2 regions of the Clostridium senegalense genome follow, and region 1 is predicted to be linked to the other one. Evidence: riboswitches for the same ligand, from Rfam matches in the RefSeq annotation. Region 1 holds a riboswitch; the other holds the start of a gene.

Evidence for each region. A riboswitch is a leader RNA that binds a small molecule or an ion and turns the genes downstream of it on or off. The one in region 1 is predicted to bind glycine.
Region 2: another riboswitch for glycine. It lies ahead of KQI36_RS17345 (sulfide/dihydroorotate dehydrogenase-like FAD/NAD-binding protein); the one in region 1 lies ahead of KQI36_RS05925 (GrdX family protein).

The regions. Positions count from the first base shown of each region.
Region 1 covers NZ_JAHLNC010000002.1:138,926-147,174, reverse strand. Annotated here, with positions in the region: gene KQI36_RS05950 (DUF58 domain-containing protein) at 1-471, shown strand, start outside; gene KQI36_RS17915 (transglutaminase-like domain-containing protein) at 523-2,856, shown strand; gene KQI36_RS05940 (Cof-type HAD-IIB family hydrolase) at 2,961-3,788, shown strand; gene KQI36_RS05935 (tRNA (cytidine(34)-2'-O)-methyltransferase) at 4,416-4,883, shown strand; gene KQI36_RS05930 (DegV family protein) at 4,896-5,747, shown strand; glycine riboswitch at 6,159-6,281, shown strand; gene KQI36_RS05925 (GrdX family protein) at 6,398-6,775, shown strand; gene trxB (thioredoxin-disulfide reductase) at 6,788-7,714, shown strand; gene KQI36_RS05915 (thioredoxin family protein) at 7,796-8,137, shown strand; gene KQI36_RS05910 (glycine/sarcosine/betaine reductase component B subunit) at 8,244-8,249, shown strand, end outside.
Region 2 covers NZ_JAHLNC010000021.1:5,290-13,538, reverse strand. Annotated here, with positions in the region: gene KQI36_RS17350 (iron-containing alcohol dehydrogenase) at 297-1,463, shown strand; glycine riboswitch at 2,094-2,216, shown strand; gene KQI36_RS17345 (sulfide/dihydroorotate dehydrogenase-like FAD/NAD-binding protein) at 2,450-3,298, shown strand; gene gltA (NADPH-dependent glutamate synthase) at 3,298-4,689, shown strand; gene KQI36_RS17335 (hypothetical protein) at 4,828-5,184, opposite strand; gene KQI36_RS17330 (aminotransferase class V-fold PLP-dependent enzyme) at 6,420-7,571, opposite strand; gene yedE (YedE family putative selenium transporter) at 7,715-8,249, shown strand, end outside.

The DNA of each region.
Region 1 (8,249 bases):
GCAAATATTATAGTTAATATGGAAAAAATTAAAGAGAGTCATACATATAATGAAGAAGATGAGGAATTAATGATAGATATAACATCATCATTAATATATAATTTTTTAAAAAAAGATATTAAAAGCAAAATCAATATTAAGAATTTTCAAAACGAGTCATTGAGTATATATAACTATGATGATTTTCAAGGGCTATTAGAGTATTTCCTAAGAAATGATAGTAATGGTCAAGGTGAATTTGATAAATTTGTAGAAAAAAATATAAAAAATGAAAAGAATAAATGTTCAAATATAGTAGTAACAATGTGCATAGATGAAGAGTTGAAAAATGTATTAATTAATATAGCAACATTAGGTTATTCTATAGCATTGTTACATTGTGATAAAAATTTATATGAAAATAAATTTTTGAAAGAATTAGAAAATTTTAATATAAAATGTTTTAATTTAAAGGATATAATAATAAATTAAAATTATTTTAAATTAAATAATTTATTTATGGTGTAAAAGTAGGTGTATCATGTGGAAAAATCTAATAGAGAGAAAAAATATAAAGAATATATATATGATATATTTTTAGTTGTTATAAATTTAATGGTTCCTATTGAGCTTATTAGAACTGGATATAGAATAAAGGATTTTGATTATAAATTTGTAATATTGATAATTATTTTCTCAATAATACTATATATTTTTTATTTTGAAAGTTATATAAAAAAATCATATAAACTCTTACCAATTCTAATGCTATTTCTTTTATTAACAGTTTTTTGTTTAAAAGACTTTCAACTGGTTATTCAATTTTTAGATAAAAATATAATATCAGCTGCAATTAAAATATGGCCTAAAATAATGAAGAATGCAGAAACAAATTTTAAAGACTATAAATGTATCTTATTAATAATTTTACCTATAATAATAATATTATTAATAAGACTAACTAAAAAGAAGAAAAAAATCATATTATTTATAAATTTTATATTTGTTATATTGTTTTGGTTTTTATATAACAAAGAAACATTAAAAATAATTAAAGTATATTTATTTATAAATCTTATATCCGTATTTATCATAAATCATTTAAATACAAGGAAAAACTTTATAAAGAAAAAAGTGAATATAAGAGATAGTAAAATATTATACTTAGTTTATGGTTGTGTTATATGTATTTTCACAGTAACGCTTGTAGATGTAATACCTAAAAATTATGAAGGAATAAGTGGAGATAAATACAGTAAAATCGTGAAAAACACCTTTAATGGAAATTTGTCAATAGCAATGTCTTTAAATAGTAGATATGATTTAATAAGTTCAGGCTATGATGAAAAAGATAAAAACTTAGGGGGACCTCTTAAAATTGATAAAACTCATGTTTTTGATGTAAAAGCTAGTGAGCCATATTATCTAAAAGGAAGTATAAAGGAAATATATAATGGTAAAAAATGGACAAGCAAATATGATGCCGATAGTTTTATCGAACTTAAAAAGGATCAACAGTATAATCCTATGAAATTTAAAAGGCAGGATTCACTTAATAATTTAAGTCTAAAAAGTATCCGTATAACCCCTAATAAAAACTTAAAGACTACAAGTTTTTTTATGGTAGAAAAAACCAGAAAAATAAGAGGGGATTTAGATAAAATATATTGCAACGAAATTCCTTTATTTTTAAGTTCTAAAAAAATAAATAATCCATATAATGTTATATTTTATACTAATCCTTTTGAAAAAGAAACTTTTAAAAGTGTAGAAGGATATAGTAATGAGGAATATGAGAGTTATAATATATTACCAAGAAAAAAATGGGTAGATGAAAGTATATTAAAAGTTGCATTAAGTTATGTAGATAGCAGTAAAGATTTACCAGGCAACTATATTATAGGTAATGATTATATTGATTATTTATCTATTCCATCTACAGTTCCAAAAGAGGTTTATGATTTAACAAATCAAATAATAGAAGGTAAATATTCTAATTCAGAAAAAATTTATGCTATAAAAGATTACTTAAATAAAAATTATCCTTATAGTTTAGATGTATCGAATATTCCTAAGGATGAAGAATTCGTGAATTACTTTTTATTTAAGGAACAAAAAGGATATTGCACATACTTTGCTACTACGACCACCATTATGTGTAGAATTGCTGGAATACCAGCAAGATATGTGGAAGGCTTCAAAATAGATGAAAAAAGTAAAAATAATAATGGAGAATATGAGGTGACTAACGGAGAAGCGCATGCATGGTGTGAAATTTTAAGTAATCCAAAAGACTATACATGGAAAATTGTAGACTCTACATCAACCCCAACAGAATGGGAAAGAAGCAAAGAAAAAGAAAAAGAAAAAAGTAAAATTGATATAGAGAGTAAAGATAACAATCAAAAAAATGTTGAAAGAATAGATAAAAATATTAGCACTATTGAAAGTTTAAAAACTGATTCGAAGAAAGTATATAATTTATATGATGAAAAAGTTGTGAAAAACATATTTCCTGTAATTTCAATATTACTTTATATTTTTATAAAAATTATTAAATATATCAAGTGGAAGAAATACATTTATTCCTGTGAAAGTATTATTCCACTATATAATTTTTATTTATTTAGACTTGGTTCAATTGGAGTAAAAAAACAGGATAATATTGGAGATTTAGAATTTATAAAATCTTTAAAGGATGATGAACTAAGAAAAAGGATGAATTTTTTAGTAAATGAAAGTTATAAAGAATTCTACGGTGAATTAAAATGTGAAAAAGTAAACAAAATAGAGTATATTAGATTTATAGAAAATTATATAAAAAATAGAGAAGGAAAAAGCCTATACTGGTTAAGAAGATATTTTTCAAAAATCTAATAAAATATTATTTGTAAAGTAGGTGCCACCTTAAGCTTTGTTGTTAAGGTGGTGTTTATATAATAGATGTTTTTTATATTGTATTTAGCAAGGGAGATGATTATGTGAAATATAAATTACTTTGTACAGATATGGATGGTACACTTTTAAATAATGATAAAATGGTAAGTGAAGGTACACTTGATGCTATAAAAAAAGCACATGATAAAGGAGCTAAAATTGCTATAACTACAGGAAGAATTTTTACATCGGCACGATATTATGGCCATTTGTTAGGTATAAAAGCACCAATAATAGCATCTAATGGAGCATATATCAGAGAAGGAGAAAATGTTATATATAAATGTGTTCTTGGAATTGATAATTGCATAGAAATTTTGAATATATTTAGAAAACATGATTTAGTACCGCATTTTTATACAGCAAATGGTATTTTTGCAGGAGATACAAAATATACTTCTAGATTTTATGCAAAGTCAAATCAGGTTGTTCCAGATGAATTTAAAATAAATATAAAAAAAGTAAGCCAGTGGATAGATATATTTGATAATTATGAGGAGGAAATCTTAAAAGCTGTTGCAATAGATGACGATCTTGAAAAGCTAAAAAAAGCAAAGGATGAAATAAGAAGTTTAGGAAAATATGAAGTTGTAAGCTCCTTTTCTAATAATTTTGAAGTTATGAATAAAAATGTATCTAAAGGCAGAGCTGTAGAAATGCTTACAAAACATTTTAATATAACTAAAGATGAAGTTATAGCAATTGGAGATAGTGAAAATGATTTATCCATGATAAGTTATGCTGGATTAGGTATTGCTATGGAGAATGGAGAAGATATAGTTAAAGATGTTGCAGCTTATATAACTGATAGTAATGATAATGAAGGAGTTAAAAAAGTTATAGAAAAATTTATATTAGAAGATGTGAATTAGAATATTATAGAGTTTTAAGTATAAATGAATTTAAATGGTAGACTGTTTTAACATATATGGCTATGAAAATGAAAAATTCATAGCCTTTATTTATTTAATTAATTGTATAAATTTATATAATTAATATTAGTTTATAAAGTTTAAATAACTTTATTCAAATATAATAAGAAGAAATACATACTATAAAAATCTTTCTAAAAAGCGTATAATTTATAGATGTATAATGGAATTTAAATAATTATCTAAATATGTGTGCTATTAAGTTATCATTAGTATATGTACTGTAGAGTTTGTTAAGTGGTAAACTTTACTATAGAATATATTATTTAATATGTTATAATATATTATTATTTTATTAAATGTAGAGAAGGCTAGTATAAATATTTAAAAATAAAGGAATAGTTATATTTTAATAACGGGTACAATTTATTATTAAAGTATTAAACTTTATTAATAAATAGAGATTTAGCTTGTTTCATCATACATGTAAGGGGTATAATTTTAATTATACTGTATTTTAGAAATTATATATTTTATTAGAATTATAAAAAGCAGAACCTAGTATGGAGTTTTATTGTAAAAGTTTTATTTTAGTGTTTATACTAGGTAAATTAGGGAGGAAAAAGTATGAATTTAAATATAGTATTGTTTCAACCTGAAATTCCTCAAAATACAGGAAACATAGGAAGAACTTGTGTACTTACAGATTGTAAATTACATCTTATAAAACCATTAGGATTTAGTTTAGATGAAAAAAGTTTAAAAAGAGCAGGATTAGATTATTGGCCATTATTAGATATAGAAATTCATGAGTCATATGAGGCTTTGAGGGAAAAATATAATAATGGTAATTTTTATTTTTGTACTACAAAAGCTACAAAATTTTATACTGATGTACAATTAAAACAAGGAGATTTTTTAGTTTTTGGAAGAGAGTCTAGTGGATTACCAGATTATATAAGAAATGAAAATGCAGATAACTTAATTAGGGTTCCAATGGTTGAAACTACTACAAGATCTTTAAATTTGTCAAATACTGTAGCAGTTATTGCATATGAAGGATTAAGACAAATCGGATTTAAAGGAATGAAGTAGGAGGGAGTTAAGATGAAAGAAAAAATAAAAATTATAACTGATTCTACTTGTGATATACCAAAGGAAATAGTAGAAAAATATGATATAGAGGTAATACCTCAAATAATTAATGTGGATGGACAATCATACTTAGATGGAGTGGAAATAACATTACCTACATTATTAGAAAAAATGGAAAAAAGCAATGAATTTCCTAAAACAGGTCAAATAAATCCACATAGATTTGTAGAAATATATGAAGGTTATTTAAAAGAAGGATACAAAATAGTAGCTATACACATGTCTTCGAAAATGAGTGGAACATATCAATCAGCATTAGTTGCCAAGGATTTATTAGAAACTGAAGATGTGTTTATTATAGATTCACAAGCAGTTTGTGCAGCGCTTGGAGTATTAGTATTAAAGGCGGCTATTTTAAGGGATAAAGGTTTAACGGCTAAGGAAATTTATGATGAAACTTTAGATACTGTAGATAAGGTTAGAAGTATAACATGTTTTCAATCATTAACTAACTTAATTAAAGGTGGAAGATTATCAAAAACAGCAGGAGCCATAGGAAGCTTTTTAGGAATAAAACTTTTATTGACTATAAAAGATGGTGAAATGACTGTTATGGAGAAAATAAGAGGAAATAAGAAAGTTCAAAGATCAATACTTGAATATCTGGAAAAATATGATCTTGATGAAGAATATCCTGTTATTGTTATAGAATCAGACTTCAAAGAAGAAAATGCTTCTATATATGATAGTTCAAAAGAATTTTTAGGTAGCAAAAATGCTAAAGTATATGAATGTCCACCAGGATGTTCTGTTGGGGTACATTCAGGAAACAATGTATTTGCAATATTTTTTATAGAGAAGTAATATATAAAATAATAGAGAATATATAAATAATAGAGATTTAGTAATCTCTATTTTTTTCTTTGAATTTATAAGTGAATGTTGAAAAAATGTTTCTATTTTTTAATTTGAATATTAACAAATTTTAGAACTATATAATCTAAGTAATAATATAATATTAGTAAAAAGGTATATATAAAGGTCATGTTATAAAAATAACAAGAACTATAAGGAATTTTAGAGAAATATAAAGAAAAATGTTAAAAAAATAGTGAAAAAAATAGATAAAACTGTAAATTATTTAAAAATTCTAAATTGTTTATAGGTATTTCAAATACAAAACATTCTAAAAATTATAGAAATTTATGTTGCGATGGTATATACTTAACTTGTAAGTTAAATTTCAAACAAATCTAAAAATTCAATAAATTATGGATGATATTTTCGAGAGATGATTTTATATATTTCAAAAAATAATATAAAGTAGCCGAAGAAGAAAGAATAAATTTTAGCCAAATTTAATTCGAAACTTTCAGGCAAAAGGATCGAAAATGGACATAACTCTGGAAAGCATGGGCACCGAAGGAGTAAAACTCTCAGGTTAAAAAGACAGGGCATAGGCAAGATTATATTTAATTTTGCATATGTCCTTTTATAGTTTAGGAGGTAATTAGGTGATAAAGCCATTATATATAGTTACAAACAATCCATTATCTAAAGAAAAATTTGAAAATAAATTTAAAATAATATATTTAGAAAAAAAAGCAGCTATAGATGTATTAAAAAAAGTTAGGGATGAGATACATTTAGGGCATGAACTTTTAACTCACCCATTGATGAGTAGTGTAAAGCCTAATGAAACTCCATATAGAACTGTTTGCTTATCAATAGAAAAAGGGTGTTTGGATATGCAATCACTAGATATAATTGAAGGAGCAATACACACAACAGAAAAGTTTTTAAGAGATTTCAAAACTCCAGATTGGAGTGAAAGAATATTACAAGATTTTCAGGTTATAGATTGCGATTTGATACATCACGCAATTGAATAAGGAGGGTAATTCATGGAAAAAAAGATTTATGATACGATTATTATCGGAGGTGGCCCCGCAGGATTAGCAGCAGCATTATATGCAGGAAGAGCTAAAATGAGTGCTATGCTTTTAGAAAGAGCTAAATTTGGTGGCCAAGCAGCTACAACTTCTGAAATAGAAAACTACCCAGGATCAATAAAAGATGAAACAGCTCCACAAATAGAAAGAATGAGACAACAAGCTGAAAACTTTGGAACAGAAATTGTTAAAGATGAAATTGTAAAAGTAGAATTAGAGGGAGAAATTAAGAAATTAGTAGGAAAATTAGGAGAGTATGAAGCAAAAACAATAATAATAGCTACAGGTGCTAATCCAAGACTTGCAGGATTTAAAAATGAAGTAGAGTTAAGAGGAAGAGGAGTTTCCTATTGTGCTACGTGTGATGCTGATTTCTTTGAAGAGCTAGATGTTGCAGTAGTAGGTGGTGGGGATTCAGCATTAGATGAAGCTATATACTTAACAAAATTTGCTGAAAAAGTTACAGTAATTCATAGAAGAGATGAATTTAGAGGAAATAAATCAGTTCAACAAAGAGTATTCGATAATGATAAAATAGAAGTTCTTTGGGATTCTGTTGTTGCAGAAGCAATAGATGATGATGGAATACTTGGTGGATTAAAAATTAGAAATGTTAAAACAAATAATATAAGTGACTTGAATGTTCAAGGATGCTTTGTATTCGTAGGATATGATTCAAATACAAAAGTATTTGAAGGAACTAATTTAGCTTTAAGTGATAGAGGGGAAATCTTAACAGATGAAGATATGAGAACTAATATAGAAGGAGTTTATGCAGCTGGGGATGTTAGAAAAAAATCATTAAGACAAGTTATAACAGCAGCATCAGATGGGGCTATAGCAGCAACTCAAGCAGAACACTATATTGCAAATAAATAATTAAGAAAATAAATTTTTTATATAATATTAAATATATTTTAAAAATTTAAATAATTAAATTAAAAGTAGGAGGAACTAAAAATGTTAGAAATCAGTAAGGATAACAAAGAATTATTTGAAACAGAAGTTTTAGGAGAAAGTGAAAAACCAGTATTCGTTGACTTTTGGGGTGACAAATGTGAAATATGTAAACAATTAATGCCATCAGTTCATGAGTTAGAAGAAAAGTATGGTGATAAAATTAAATTTGCCAGCTTAAATATAACAGGAGCAAGAAGACTTGCTATAGCACAAAAAGTTTTAGGACTTCCAACAATGAAAATATACAAATCTGGAGAATGTGTAGAAACAATAACTCCAGATAAAATATCTAACATAGCAGATGTAGATAGCTTTATAAAAGCTTACTATGAAACATTATAATCTGAAAAAGTTAGTTATATTTGGTAGGCAGCTTAGCTGCTTACCTTAATATAAAATAAAAAATGAAAAGTTATATTAACTTTATATATTCTAGGAGGTGAATGTTTTGCGT
Region 2 (8,249 bases), on a different contig from region 1:
TGTTACTTCTATTTAAAAATTATTCATATTTAAAAAATGGAAGTTGTTTTATAAAAATGAACAACTGCAAGAAAAAAATCTAAAAAAATCTAAAACAAAAGAAAATGCAATAAAAATTCCAATATAATCAATTAAATGTAAAATAAATACTTAAATAAAAATATAAATTAAATAAAATATTACGAAAATATTGAAAATACTTTTTAAATATTGTACAATAAAAATATAAATTTCGTTAAAATAATATCAAATAATATTAAATACTAATTATGGGTAGAATTGAGGAGGATGTTTTGATGAACAGATTTACTTTACCAAGAGATATATATTATGGTGAAAATTCACTAGAGGTTTTAAAAACTTTAGAAGGAAAAAAAGCTATAGTTGTTACTGGCGGAAGCTCTATGAGAAAAAATGGATTCTTAGATAAAATTATAAACTTTTTAGAAGAAGCTAAAATAGAAGTTAAACTTTTTGAAGGTGTTGAACCAGACCCATCAATAGAAACAGTTATGAAAGGTGCAGAAATGATGAGAGAATTTGCACCAGAATGGATAGTTGCAGTTGGCGGTGGATCACCTATAGATGCAGCTAAAGCTATGTGGGTATTCTATGAGCACCCAGAATTAACTTTTGATGATATAAAAGATCCATTTACAATCCCAGCATTGAGAAAGAAAGCTAAATTTGTTGCTATACCATCTACTAGCGGAACAGCTACAGAGGTAACAGCATTTTCAGTTATAACTGACTACAAAAAGAAAATAAAATACCCATTAGCAGATTTCAATATAACACCAGATATTGCTATATTAGATACAGAACTTACTATGACAATGCCTAAAAAATTAGTAGCTCATACAGGAATGGATGCATTAACTCATGCTATAGAAGCATATGTTGCAACTAATAAATCTCATTTCTCTGATCCTTTAGCAATGGAAGCTATAATAATGATAGAAGATAACATATTAAAATCTTATGAGGGAGTAAAAGAAGCAAGAGATGAAATGCATAATGCTCAATGTTTAGCAGGTATGGCATTTTCAAATGCATTACTTGGAATAACTCACTCTATGGCACATAAAACAGGTGCTGTATTCCATATACCACATGGATGTGCTAATGCTATATTCTTACCATATGTAATCCAATTTAATAAAAAAGCATGTGGAGAAAGATATGCTAAAATAGCTAGAACTTTAGGTCTTGCTGGTGGTAATGAAGAAGAATTAATAAACTCTTTAATTGATTGTATAAGACAATTAAATAAAGCAATGGAAATTCCACTAACATTAAAAGAATATGGAGTGGAAAAAGAAGAGTTTGATAAATATATAGACTTTATTTCAGAAAATGCAGTAGTAGATGCTTGTACAGCATCTAACCCAAGAGAAATATCTGTAGATGAAATGAAAAAGATATTTGAATGTACATTTGATGGGGTAGACGTTGAATTTTAATTAAAAAATATAAAAATCACTGATAAATTATCAGTGATTTTTATTATACTTTTATACATTAAATTTTTAGTACTTATTTAAGAAAAATAAGTATAATTGAAGTTAGTTAATAGTTTAGGAGTAAACTGCATCATGGTTTCATTTAACTTAATAATATAATTTGATTTATAAATTTTTAATTCTTAACTAAATTAAGCTGTTTATTATAAGTAAAATTTAATTTTGAATGCTGAATCTTAAAGATTTAAAAATTAGTAATTATGATTGAAACTAAATGGTCAAATTTCAGTGTTATAGTAAAATATAATATATGTAATAGAAGTAAGTTTTAATTTAAAACTGTATTTTTTTACAAGTGATTTAGAATAAAGTTTAATAAGATTTAATATTACATAATTGAATGTGGTAAAATTCGTTTTAATATATATATAAATTAAAAGATTCAAATAATATACTTAATTGTTATTGACTATATTAATATAAGATTATAAAATAGTAATTGAGAAGTTAATAAGGTGTGAATGAAGACTGTTGAAGAAAGCTGGTTTTATTAAGCATGAAAATGTTTAACATATATAATGAAAAAATGAATAGTGGCGCTATGGACTATTCAGGTACAGCTCAATAGTTGGACATAAACCTGGAGAGACTACAAGCACGGAAAAAGTGAAAATGTGATTATGTGGCATCGAAGAAGAAACTCGAATTTTCAGCTTTGGGGAAACTTTCAGATAAAAGGACAGGTGTAAATAGCTCTTTATTGTTGTGTCTATTTACAGGGTCCCTTTTTTTTATTTATTATTGGATAAATATAGGGAAATAAGCTCTAAGTTTTGGAATGTGTAATTTTAAAAGTCAACTTGGAACCCTACATAAGTTAAAACTTGTTTTAAAACAATTTATATAAATTATAAATTTAATTAGTGAAAAGATAATTAATAATAAGGTGGACAAACAATATTATTTTGAGTTTGGAGGAAGTGGATATGTACAAAATAGCAGAAAGAAAAGATTTAGCAGAAAATATATTCTTAATGAATATAGAAGCACCAAGAGTTGCTAAATCCGCTAAACCTGGTCAATTTGTAATTATAAGAAATGATGAGAATGGTGAGAGAGTTCCATTAACAGTTTGTGATACAAACACAGACAAAGGAACAGTTACAATAGTTGTACAAACTATAGGATGTTCTACTAAGGATTTAGAAAAGCTTAATGAAGGCGACTATCTTCACGACTTTGTTGGACCATTAGGAATGGAATCAGAATTATTACATGAAGACATAGAAGAACTAAAGAAAAAGAACATACTATTTATATCAGGGGGAGTTGGTTCAGCTCCAGTTTATCCACAAGTAAAATGGTTACATGAGCATGGTGTAAGTGCTGATGTAATAATGGGATTCAAAAATAAAGACATGGTAATCCTAGAAGATCAAATGAAAACTGTTGCAGGTAATGTTTACACTTGTACAGATGATGGATCATATGGATTTAAAGGAATGGTTACTAATCAATTAGAAGAGTTAGTAAATGGTGGTAAAAAATATGATTTAGTTGTGTCAATAGGACCAATGATAATGATGAAATTTGTATGCAAATTAACAGAAAAATTAAATATACCAACAATAGTAAGCATGAACCCAATAATGGTAGATGGAACTGGAATGTGTGGAGCTTGCAGAATTACTGTTGATGGAAAAACTAGATTTGCTTGTGTTGAAGGACCAGAGTTTGATGGACATAAGGTAGACTTTGATGAGGCATTAAAAAGATCTGGAATGTATAAAGCAGAAGAAGCTGAAAAAAGCTGTAGATTAGGAGGTAACAAGTAATGGCAGTAGATAGAATGAAAAGAACTCCAATATCAGAGCAAGATGCAAAAGCAAGAGCTAAAAACTTTAAAGAAGTTTGTTTAGGATATAATGAAGAAGAAGCAGTAAAAGAAGCATCAAGATGCTTAAACTGTAAAAACAAACCATGTGTTAGCAAATGTCCGGTATCAATAGATATACCTTCATTTATACATGAGGTTGCAGAAGAAAATTTTGAAGAAGCTGCAAAAATATTAAATAGATATACTGCACTACCAGCTGTTTGTGGTAGAGTTTGTCCTCAAGAACTACAATGTGAAAGCAAATGTGTACTTGGAATAAAAGGAGAAGCTGTTGCAATTGGTAAGCTTGAAAGATTTGTTGCTGATTGGTCAAGAGAACATGATGTAGATCTTTCAGAAACTAAAGCTAAAAATAGTAAAAAAGTTGCAGTTATAGGTTCAGGCCCTGCTGGAATAACTGCTGCAGGTGAAATGGCTAAAGCTGGTTATGATGTAACTGTATTTGAAGCATTACATGAACCAGGTGGAGTTTTAGTTTATGGAATTCCTGAATTCAGATTACCAAAAGAAACAGTTGTTAAGCATGAAATAAACAACCTAAGAAAATTAGGAGTTAAAATAGAGACAAATGTAATAGTAGGAAAAACTGTTACTATAGATGAATTAATAAGAGACGAAAAATTTGAAGCTATATTTATAGGTTCAGGTGCTGGTCTTCCAAAATTCATGGGAATTAACGGAGAAAACTTAAACGGAGTTGTATCTGCAAATGAATTCTTAACAAGAAACAACTTAATGAAAGCTTTCAAAGAAGATTCACCAACACCAATAAAATCAGGAAAAAGAGTTTGTGTTGTAGGTGGCGGAAACGTTGCTATGGATGCTGCTAGAACAGCATTAAGATTAGGTTCAGAAACTCATATAGTATATAGAAGAAGTGAATCAGAACTTCCAGCAAGAGCTGAAGAAGTACATCACGCTAAAGAAGAAGGCATTATCTTTGACCTTCTAGTTAATCCAGTTGAAATCTTAGGAGATGAAACTGGTTGGGTTAAAGGAATGAAATGCATAAGAATGGAACTTGGAGAAGCTGATGCATCTGGAAGAAGAAGACCAGTAGAAGTGCCAGGTTCAGAATTTGTTATAGATTGTGACACTGTAATAATGTCACTAGGAACATCTCCAAACCCATTAATACCTTCAACAACAGAAGGATTAGACGTAAATAAATGGAAATGTATCGTAGCTGATGAAGAAACAGGAAAAACTTCAAAAGCTAGAGTATACGCTGGTGGAGATGCTGTAACAGGAGCTGCAACAGTTATCCTTGCTATGGAAGCTGGTAAAAAAGCTGCTGCTGCAATGATAAAAGATTTAGAAGAAAACTAAAAAATTTCTTCAACTAAATAAGGTATGGATTCATATCCTCCTAATTTTTAGGAGGATATGAGTTTACATATAAAAAAATTTAAAAAGTTTCATTGTTTAAACATTTATTATTTAATTTTGTTTCAAAAAAAACAGAACTCAATTTGAGTTCTGTTTTTTTGATATTAAATCCTCTATTAGATTGATTTGATCTTCTTTAGTTAAATTTAAATACTCTTTATAACCACAATGATAGAAACAACCAGTATAGGATTTATGTTCTTTACCATCTTGTAATCTTAAATCCATAGGACAAGGCTGAATTTTTGGATCTCTTGCTTTTAAGTCACCTGTATTTATAGGATGACTATTAAAATCATCAATAACATCCTTATTACCCATTTCTTCACATAAACCAACTAAACCGGAACCACTATTTATATTTTCTATTATTTTTTTTAGAGTATATATGTATTCATCATAAGATAAATTTTTATTTTGCAACGCTTTAATCATAAAAAACACCACCGTTTAATAATAATAGTAATATATATTTAAAAAAACTTTAAATTAAAATTATACATTAAGGATTTAATTTTAATAGAGAAAAGTAAAGTATAAATATATGTTTTCATTTAATTTTAAAATTATAACTTGGTAAATATATAAGTTATAATTTTAGTTTGGAACCTTATATAATTAAAAAAATATACAAAACATAAAATACAAAAATATGTAATCACATTATACACAGGTATGTATATAAAATGTTGATAATTTTTTGAAAATTTAAACTAAGTCTGTGGATAAGTCCATAACTAATACACTTTATTAACAAGGGTAAAAATTACATATGGAATTAAATGTAGATTTTGTAGATAATTTGAATAAATAAAACTATAAAACACTCAAAATTCTACAAAATGCAACTATTATTTTATTATATAACTGTGAATTTATCAAGTAATACACAGACTATGGGTATAAAATTCAAACTATTCACAATTAAGTGTGAATAGTTTTGCTTATTTGTGGATAATTATTGTCAAAAACAAAGTTACTAACAGTTACAAAGTTACATTAATCAACAATGAAAATAAAATTAGGGAAAAATGTAATTGAATTGACTAATTTTAGAAAAGTAGTGTATAGGTTTTTGACAAAAAGATTTATTTCATAGAAAATTTTTAAAAACTAAAATTTAGTTGATAGGTAAGAGGTAAGGCGGTAACTGGACTACTAGTTTCTTTTAAATTTAAGGTAGTGAAATTTTAGTTTGAGAAATAAAACAAACTAAGGCTAGAGTTAAGGTGTAGAGCCATAACAAGAAGGACAGGCGTACCAAAGGATATTTTCCATAAGTTACTTTTTTAGTGAAATCTAAAGGTTTTCAATAAAACTTAAATTAATCAAAGCCGGTCTTTAAGATAGTTAAGAGTTAAAAGTTAAAAGTTAAAAGTTAAGAGTTGATGAGGAAACTGAAGTATCAGTTTCTTTGAACTATAGGGATTAAATTCTAAGATTATGATATTAAATTAAATAAAGCCATATTCAAGGTTTACATCCATAACAAATGGGACAGGCGCGACTAATATAGCTCCATAAAATAGAGAATAGCTCCTACAATTTAATTACCATAAATAAGAAAGTTAGCCAGTCCTTTAAAATAGTTAAGAGTTAATAGTAATAACCACAACTGTTAACTATTCACTCTTAACTTTTAACTGAAAATATAGGATATTTTTAAAGATTTACTTTAATAAAATATTATTTATAGCATTTAATGTGTATTTTATATCTTCAACAGTATTAAAGTGTCCAAAGCTAAATCTTACAGTTCCATCTGGAAATGTTCCAAGGGTTTTATGTGCTGATGGGGCACAGTGAAGCCCACTTCTAGTTGAGATTCCATATTCTTTATTTAATCTGTGGCAAATAATACCGTTATCTAATTCTTTGAAATCAAGTGAAACTACAGCAGTTCTATTATCAGTAGAATCACTACCTACTAATAAATTAGCATCTATATTTTTTATTCCTTCAATAAAAGTTTTTGTAAGTTCTAATTCTTTTTCATAAATAGAATTAACTCCTATTTTATTCAAATACTTTAGAGAAGCATTAAGCCCAAATATACCAGGAATATTTGATGTTCCACTTTCAAATTTGTCGGGCATATATGTAGGTTGTACTTCTAATTCTGATAGACTTCCAGTTCCGCCTTCTATAATTGGTTTAACTAAAGGTACAATATTTTCCTTTATTAAAAAACCTCCAATACCTTGCGGGCCTAATAATCCTTTATGTCCAGTAAAACAAAGAACATCTATGTTTAAATCCATCATATCTATATTTAAAGTTCCAGCACTTTGAGCAGAATCTACTATAAAAATTAAATTATGTTTTTTACATATAGAACCAATATCTTTTAATGGTAGTATGGAACCACATACATTAGAGGCATGAGTAATCACTACTGCTTTAGTATTAGGTGTTATAGCATTTTCAATATCTACAGCCTTTAAATAGCCTAAACTATTACATTGGACTTTAGAAAAAGTAACTCCATCATTCTCTAGTGATGAAAGGGGGCGCATTACTGCATTATGTTCCATTGATGAAATAATAATATGGTCCTTATTTTTTAGCATGCCTTTTAATATCATGTTTAAACTATAAGTTATACTAGGTGTAAAAATTACATTTTCACATTTATTAAAGTTAAAAAGGTCACATAATAATTCACGAGTTTCAAAGACAGTATCTTCTGCTTCTAAGGCATCAAAGTAAGCACCTCTATTTATATTGCAACCTATATTAGTTATATAATTTGAAATTGCATTTGCAACATCAGGAGCTTTAGGAAAAGATGTTGCTCCATTATCTAAGTATATTTTTCTCATTAGAAACCTCCTTATTTATAAAAATAATAGATGAATATTATCTATTAGCCATTTAAATTTAATATATTATGGAAAATTTGTTAGAATTAACATGATGTTCAATACATGTAAAATATTATCAAAAAAAGGGGGATGAGTAAACTATGAAAGAAAAAAGAGGAATTATTTTAGGTGGTGCAATAATTGGTATTTTAGGAGTACTTTCAGTTTATTGTGGTAATCCAAAAAACATGGGGATTTGTATTGCATGTTTTATAAGAGATATTTCTGGTGGATTAGGATTACATAAGGCAGAAATAGTACAGTATGTGAGACCAGAAATAATTGGAATGGTACTTGGTGCATTTGGTATAGCTTTAGTTAATAAAGAATTTTCTACTAAGGGAGGTTCTTCACCATTTCTAAGGTTTATTTTAGGTGCAATGGTTATGATAGGAGCTTTAATGTTCCTTGGATGTCCAACAAGAATGGTACTAAGACTAGCAGGTGGAGATTTTAATGCTATATTTGGAATAATTGGTTTTGCTGTTGGAATTATAGTAGGAATATACTTCTTAAATAGAGGATTTACTTTAAAAAGAAATTATAAGCAAACTAAACTAGAGGGATATGTATTCCCAATAATAAATGTAGGACTATTTATTATGTTAGCTGCAGGTTCAAGCTTATTAATATTTT